Linked DNA regions of Accumulibacter sp.. The protein of the gene in region 1 interacts with the protein of each later gene in a pairwise test. Links are inferred from orthologs where the notes say so. Each region holds a gene or a part of one and is shown in the gene's direction. Other genes may lie near its edges. The genes, in order: nth and aceE.

The links.
Region 2: the proteins of nth (region 1) and aceE interact in binary tests that used the Escherichia coli proteins (3 or more experiments, as listed by UniProt). The link is inferred for Accumulibacter sp. from one-to-one orthologs.

The regions. Positions count from the first base shown.
Region 1 is NZ_JAZKUG010000001.1:2,204,818-2,208,129, forward strand. What follows is about bases 75-3,073. They hold nth (endonuclease III), read left to right. Parts: upstream 75-1,230; coding sequence 1,231-1,917; downstream 1,918-3,073. Other genes in these bases: rsxG (electron transport complex subunit RsxG), read left to right, coding at 75-543; V5B60_RS09600 (electron transport complex subunit E), read left to right, coding at 540-1,238; V5B60_RS09610 (FIST C-terminal domain-containing protein), read left to right, coding at 1,914-3,050; V5B60_RS09615 (DUF1841 family protein), read left to right, coding at 3,031-3,073. In the rest of the region: more of rsxG, read left to right, coding at 1-74; more of V5B60_RS09615, read left to right, coding at 3,074-3,312. UniProt on the Escherichia coli protein: DNA repair enzyme that has both DNA N-glycosylase activity and AP-lyase activity. The DNA N-glycosylase activity releases various damaged pyrimidines from DNA by cleaving the N-glycosidic bond, leaving an AP (apurinic/apyrimidinic) site.
Region 2 is NZ_JAZKUG010000001.1:3,616,928-3,620,505, forward strand. What follows is about bases 61-3,325. They hold aceE (pyruvate dehydrogenase (acetyl-transferring), homodimeric type), read left to right. Parts: upstream 61-431; coding sequence 432-3,125; downstream 3,126-3,325. Other genes in these bases: V5B60_RS15955 (thiamine pyrophosphate-dependent enzyme), read right to left, coding at 61-119; aceF (dihydrolipoyllysine-residue acetyltransferase), read left to right, coding at 3,137-3,325. In the rest of the region: more of V5B60_RS15955, read right to left, coding at 1-60; more of aceF, read left to right, coding at 3,326-3,578. UniProt on the Escherichia coli protein: Component of the pyruvate dehydrogenase (PDH) complex, that catalyzes the overall conversion of pyruvate to acetyl-CoA and CO(2).

The DNA.
Region 1 (3,312 bases):
ATCGAGGAGGCTGCGGCGGCGGAGAAGATGAAGCTGATCAGCGAGGTGCTGCCGCGCGAGCTCTACGACAATGAGCTGCTGGCCGACAGCCGGCGCCTGGCGCCGGCGGCGGGCCTCGGGCTGGACGAGGAGTCGACCGTCTATCTGGCGCGCCAGGGTGGCCAGGCGAGCGCGATCGTCTTCGAGGCGGTCGCCGCCGATGGCTATTCCGGCCGTATCCGGCTGCTGCTCGCCGTCGCCGCTGACGGCACCCTGCTCGGCGTGCGGGTGACGCAACACAAGGAGACGCCCGGCCTCGGCGATTACATCGAGCCGCGCAAGGACCGCAACAAGGAGCGGCCATGGATCAGGCAGTTTGACGGCCTTTCGCTGGCGACGGTCGGCGAGCGCGAGTGGCGCGTGCGCAAGGATGGTGGCCGCTTCGATTCTCTGGCCGGGGCGACGGTGACGCCGCGGGCGGTCATCAAGGCCGTCCACCGGGCGCTGCAGTACGTGGCGGAAAATCGGCAGCAGTTGTTCACGGTCGAAGGGACAGGCAAATGATCGGTCGCGACGAACTCATCGAGATCAGGGACAACGGTCTCTGGAAGCAGAATACGAGCCTGGTGCAGATCCTTGGCCTGTGTCCGCTGCTTGCGGTGACGACCAACGCCGTCAATGGCGTCATGCTGTCGTTGGCGACGATCATCGTCATGGCCGTCGCCAACCTTGCAGTTGCCTCGCTGCGCAACCTGATTCCGCACGAGATTCGCATCCCGGTGTTCATCCTGATCGTCGCCGCGCTGGTGACGGTCGTCGATCTGCTCTTCAATGCGCAGTTGCACGAGCTGTATCTGGTGCTTGGCATCTTCATTCCGCTGATCGTCACCAACTGCATCGTGCTTGCACGGGTCGAGGCCTTTGCCAACAAGAATCCGCCGCTGCAGTCGCTATGTGATGGCTTGTTCATGGGCGTCGGCATGCTGTGGACCCTCGCGCTGCTCGGCGGGCTGCGCGAACTGATCGGCGGTGGCACGCTGTTCTCCGGCATCGACATGGTCTTTCCGGGACTGCAGCCGCTGCAGTTGCTGCCCGCTGACTACCCCGGGCTGCTGCTCGCCATACTGCCGCCAGGCGCCTTCATCCTGCTCGGCTGCCTGATCGCCTGGAAAAACTGGGTCGAGGCCCGTGCCGCAGCGCGCCATTCGCGCCGGCCATCGCTGCCGACGCCGCCGGCGCCGATGGCTGAGCATGCCTGAGGCGCAAGTCAAGCAGCCGCGGCCGCGTGCCGGGCAAGCCGAGGCGATCTTCACCCGCTTGCGCGCCGGCAATCCGCAGCCGACGACCGAGCTCGAGTACGCCACGCCGTTTCAGTTGCTGGTCGCCGTCATCCTCTCGGCGCAGGCGACCGACCGCAGCGTCAATCTCGCCACCCGCAAGCTGTTCGCCGACGCGCCGACACCGCAGGCCATGCTGGCGCTCGGCGAAAGCGGCCTGGCGGCCCATATCAACCGCATTGGCCTCTGGCAGGGCAAGGCGCGCAACGTCATCGCCACCTGCCGCCAGCTCCTCGAAAGACATGCCGGGGAACTGCCGCGGCAGCGCGCCGAACTCGAGGCGCTGCCGGGTGTCGGCCGCAAGACCGCCAACGTCGTTCTCAATACGGCTTTCGGCGAGCCGACGATCGCCGTCGACACGCACATCTTCCGCGTCGCCAACCGCACCGGCCTGGCGCCGGGGAAGACGGTGCTGGCAGTCGAGCAGGAACTGCTGCGGGTCGTGCCGCCGGAGTTCCGGCAGTTCGCCCACCACTGGCTGCTGCTGCACGGGCGCTACGTCTGCAAGGCACGGCAGCCGGAGTGCTGGCGCTGCGCCATCGAGGACCTCTGCGCCCATCCCGATAAGGCCGATGCAGCGGCTGACAGCGGCCGCCGATGAGTGTTGTCGGCAGCGTGTTGCTGGCGGGCAACGACGCGGTGCCGTCACTGGCGGCAACGGCAGCCGGCATGGCCCTCGAAAAGATCGGCAGTTGCCCGGCGCGCGGCGTCCTGTTGTTTCTCTCGGCCGAGTTCAGCGCGCAGGCGCAGGCGGCCGTGACCGCGGTGGCGCGTGCGGCGCGCTGTACCGAGGTCGCTGGCGGCATCGCTGCCGGGGTCTTCACCGACGAGGGCTGGGTTCTCGACCGTCCGGCGGTGGCGGTGATGGTGTTTGCCGGTGATCTGGCGCTGTCGGGGCGCCGGCCGGATGCCGGCGCGAGTGCCGGGGCCATCCTCGCTTATGCGGGCAGCAGCCTGCCGCATGCCTGGACCGGGCCTGGTCCGCAGCGCTTCGGTGGCTGCTTTGCCGGCCGCCCGGGGCAGTCCGAGGCGACGGCCTGGCAGCACGGCCGCCTGGCGCGGCAGTGCGAGGTCGAACTGCGCGGCGCGCGCATCGATCTCGCCGTTTCCCCGGGCTGGCAACCGTTTGGCTGCCCGGCGGTGGTGACCGGCAGCCGGGCCCTGGATCTGCTGGCGCTGGACGGCGAGCCGGCGCTCGACCATCTGCGGCGCAACCAGCCGCCGCAACAGCAGTCCGCCGACCGGTTGCCGCTGGCATCGCGGTGCGCGGTCCTGCTCGACGATCCCGGCAGCGACAGCGGCGGCGCCTGGCAGCAGGCACTCTCCGACGGTCGGCTGCAGCCGGTACCGATCGTTGCCGCCAACGCCGACGGCTCGCTGACGCTGGCGCAGCATCTGCGTCCGGGAAGTCGCGTGCTGTGGGCGATGCGGCTGCCACAGGCGAGCGCTGCCGACATGCGCCACAGCCTGTCCGCACTGGTGCCGTTCGTCCGCCGACCGCAGGCGGCCATCGTCTTCTCGTGCATCGGCCGCGGCCCGTATCATTATGGCGGCGACGACCGGGATCTCGCCTGCCTGCGGGATATCTTCCCGCATCTGCCGCTGATCGGCGTCTACGGTACCGGGCAGATGGCGCCCGTGGCACGCGGTGGCAACCGGCTGCTGCAGAACGCCGTCGTCAGCGCCCTGATCAGTCAACCAGCAAGGAGAGCCGATGTTCAACCCGACGCGTGAGCAGGTGCGGCAGTTCTTCTGCCAGGCGTGGCAGAAGCATCGCCAGCGCTCGATCCTCGAAGGCGCCGAGGTGACGGCCGCCGACCTGATCCTGCAGCACCCCGAGTACCATGCGCTGCTCGAGGATCCGGCAACGGCGATCGAGCAGGAGTTCAGTCCCGAGAGCGGGCAGATGAACCCTTTCCTGCATCTCTCGCTGCACCTGGCAGTTGCGGAGCAGGTGAGCATCGACCAGCCGCCGGGGATTCGGTCTGTCTACCAG
Region 2 (3,578 bases), 1.4 Mb from region 1 along the record:
GCCGCCGCGACGCGCGTCCCGGCTTCCCAGACGGCGCGCGCGACCGCCTCGTTGCCCGACATCAGGAGCCTGCTGCCGGCCGCCGCCGGCGGCGTCGACATCACTGCGTGTGCGCTCATTGCCTCTCCCGTTGATAAGGGTTTCCTGCGACAAAAGCAGAACCTTAGCCGCCGCCGGCACCGGCGCGGTTGACGCAGGTCAACTTCTGCCGGTCCGTGTGGTCAACGCAAGTGTCAGGCGGCAGCACTGCCGTTGCAGCGCAGCGTGCGGCATTGCACAATGCAAAAGGACGTTTTACAATCCGGGATGCACTGATTGTTGCGCTGCGGTACCACGCGGTAACCCAAGGTATTACATTTGCAGGTGGCGTCGTTTCGGCGTGCAGGCAAGCATCATTCATCCCACGATTCCGTAGACCAGGAGACACATTCATGTCAGCTCTGCCCGACAACGCGCTGTCGGTCGCCGCCGGCGACGCCGACCCGCAGGAAACCCAGGAGTGGCAAGACGCGCTGCAGGGCGTCATCGACCAGGAGGGGCCCGAGCGGGCCCACTTCCTGATCCAGGGGCTGATCGCCCAGGCGCGCCAGGAGGGGATCGACATTCCCTACAGCGCGACCACCGAATACGTGAACACGATTCCGGTCGACCGGCAGCCGAAGTACCCGGGCAATGCCGACATGGAGATCCGCATCCACAATTACATCCGCTGGAACTCGATGGCGATGGTGGTCCGCGCCAACCGGCACAGCAACGTCGGTGGCCACATCGCCTCCTTCGCTTCGGCGGCGGCGCTGTACGACGTCGGCTTCTCGTGGTTCTGGCACGCGCCCTCGGAGACGCATGGCGGCGACCTGATCTTCTTCCAGGGTCATTCGGTTCCCGGCGTCTATGCGCGCGCGCACCTGCTCGGACGGCTGACCGACGAGCAGATGGACTGCTTCCGGCAGGAAGTCGACGGCAAGGGCGTCTCGTCTTATCCGCACCCGTGGCTGATGCCGGGCTTCTGGCAGTTCCCGACGGTGTCGATGGGCCTCGGGCCGATCCAGGCGATCTATCAGGCACGCTTCATGAAGTATCTCGACAGTCGCGGCTTCATCGAGGCCGGCGACCGCAAGGTCTGGGCCTTCCTCGGCGACGGCGAGACCGATGAGGTCGAATCGCTCGGCGCCATCGGCATGGCGGCGCGCGAGCGGCTCGACAACCTGATCTTCGTCATCAACTGCAACCTGCAGCGGCTCGACGGGCCGGTACGCGGCAACGGCAAGATCATCCAGGAACTCGAAGGCACCTTCCGCGGTGCCGGCTGGAACGTCATCAAGCTGATCTGGGGAACCAATTGGGACGCGCTCTTCCTGCGCGACAAGAAGGGCGTTCTGAAGCAGCGCATGATGGAGATCGTCGACGGCGAGTACCAGACCTTCAAGGCGAAGGACGGTGCCTACGTCCGCGAGCACTTCTTCAACACGCCGGAGCTGAAGGAACTCGTCGCCGACTGGACCGACGACCAGGTGTGGGCGCTGAACCGCGGCGGCCACGACATCTTCAAGATCTACAGTGCCTACAAAGCGGCCGTCGAGCACAAGGGTCAGCCGACGCTGGTCCTCGCCAAGACGATCAAGGGTTACGGCATGGGCCAGGCGGGCGAGGGCATGAACATCTCGCACCAGCAGAAGAAGCTCGATTTCGAGGCGATCAAGCGTTTCCGTGACCGCTTCAGCCTGCCGGTTGCCGACGAACAGCTCTACGAACTGCCGTACCTCAAGTTTGCCGAGGGCTCGGCCGAACTCAGCTACATGCGGCAGCGCCGCATGGATCTCGGCGGTTACCTGCCGAAGCGGCGTGGCGCCGCGGCACCACTCGAAATTCCGGATCTCGCTGCCTTCGACGCTCTGCTCAAGGCTTCCGGCGAAGGGCGCGAGGTGTCGACGACGATGGCCATCGTCCGCCTGCTCAACATCCTGCTCAAGGACAGGAAGGTGGGTCGGCACGTCGTCCCGATCGTTCCCGACGAGTCACGCACCTTCGGCATGGAGGGCCTCTTCCGCCAGGTCGGCATCTGGAACCAGGAAGGGCAGAAGTACGTCCCCGAAGACCACGACCAGCTGATGTTCTACAAGGAGTCGAAGGACGGCCAGGTGCTGCAGGAGGGAATCAACGAGGCCGGCGCGATGAGCGACTGGATCGCCGCCGCGACGTCGTACTCGGTACATGGCGTGCAGATGATCCCGTTCTACATCTGCTACTCGATGTTCGGCCTGCAGCGCACGATGGACCTCTGCTGGGCGGCCGCCGACCAGCGCGCGCGCGGTTTCCTGATCGGCGGGACCGCCGGTCGCACGACACTCAACGGCGAAGGCCTGCAGCACGAGGACGGCCACTCGCTGGTGCTCTCCAGCCTGATCCCGAACTGCCTCAGCTACGATCCGACCTTTTCCTTCGAGATTGCCGTCATCATGCGTGAGGGCCTGCGGCGGATGTACCAGGAGCAGCAGGACATCTTCTACTACATCACGGTGATGAACGAGAACTACGAGCATCCCGAGATGCCCACCGGTGCCGAGGCTGACATCATCAAGGGCATGTACCTGCTGCGTCGCGGCCAGTCTTCGGACACCCGTCCGGTGACGCCGCGCGTGCAGCTGCTCGGCTCGGGAACGATCTTCCGCGAGGTCATCGCCGCCGCCGAGTTGCTGAAGAACGACTGGGGGATCGATGCCGACCTCTGGGGCTGCCCGAGCTTCACCGAGCTGGCACGCGACGGGCTTGACGTGCAGCGCTGGAACATGCTCAACCCGCTGGCGAAACCGCGTGTCTCGCACGTCGAGCGCTGCCTCGGCGACACCCGCGGGCCGATCGTCGCTGCCACCGACTACGTCCGCATGTTCGCCGAGCAGATCCGTCCCTTCCTCAACCGTCGCTACGTGACGCTGGGTACCGATGGCTTTGGCCGCTCCGACACGCGCGAGAAGCTGCGCCATTTCTTCGAGGTCGATCGGCGCTGGGTCACCGTGGCGGCACTCAAGGCGCTGGCCGACGAGGGCACGATCGAGCGCGAGAAGGTCGCGCATGCGATCGCCCGCTACGGCATCGACGTCAACAAACCCAACCCGACGACGGTCTGAGGGAGCGAGCGATGAGTCAACTGATCGAAGTAAGAGTCCCCGACATCGGCGACTACCATGACGTGCCGGTGATCGACCTCTGCGTCATCGTCGGCGACGTCGTCAAGGTCGATGATGCGCTGGTGACGCTGGAGTCGGACAAGGCGACGATGGACGTTCCCTCGCCGGCAGCGGGCGTCGTGCGCGAGATTCGCGTCGCGCTCGGCGAGAAGGTATCGGAGGGGGTGGTGGTGGTCGTGCTCGAGGCGGCCGAAGTCGCTGCGGCGACAGCCGTCGCTGCGGCAGCCCCGCCTGTTCCGGCAGCCCTGCCTGTTCCGGCAGCCCTGCCTGTTCCGGCAGCTCCGCCGGTTGCGGTTGCGCCGGCAGCGGTTGCCGCGACGGCCGTACCCACCGCGCCACCGCTTGCCGGCCTTGCCCTCGGCTCGCGCACGCACGCCAGCCCCTCGGTGCGCC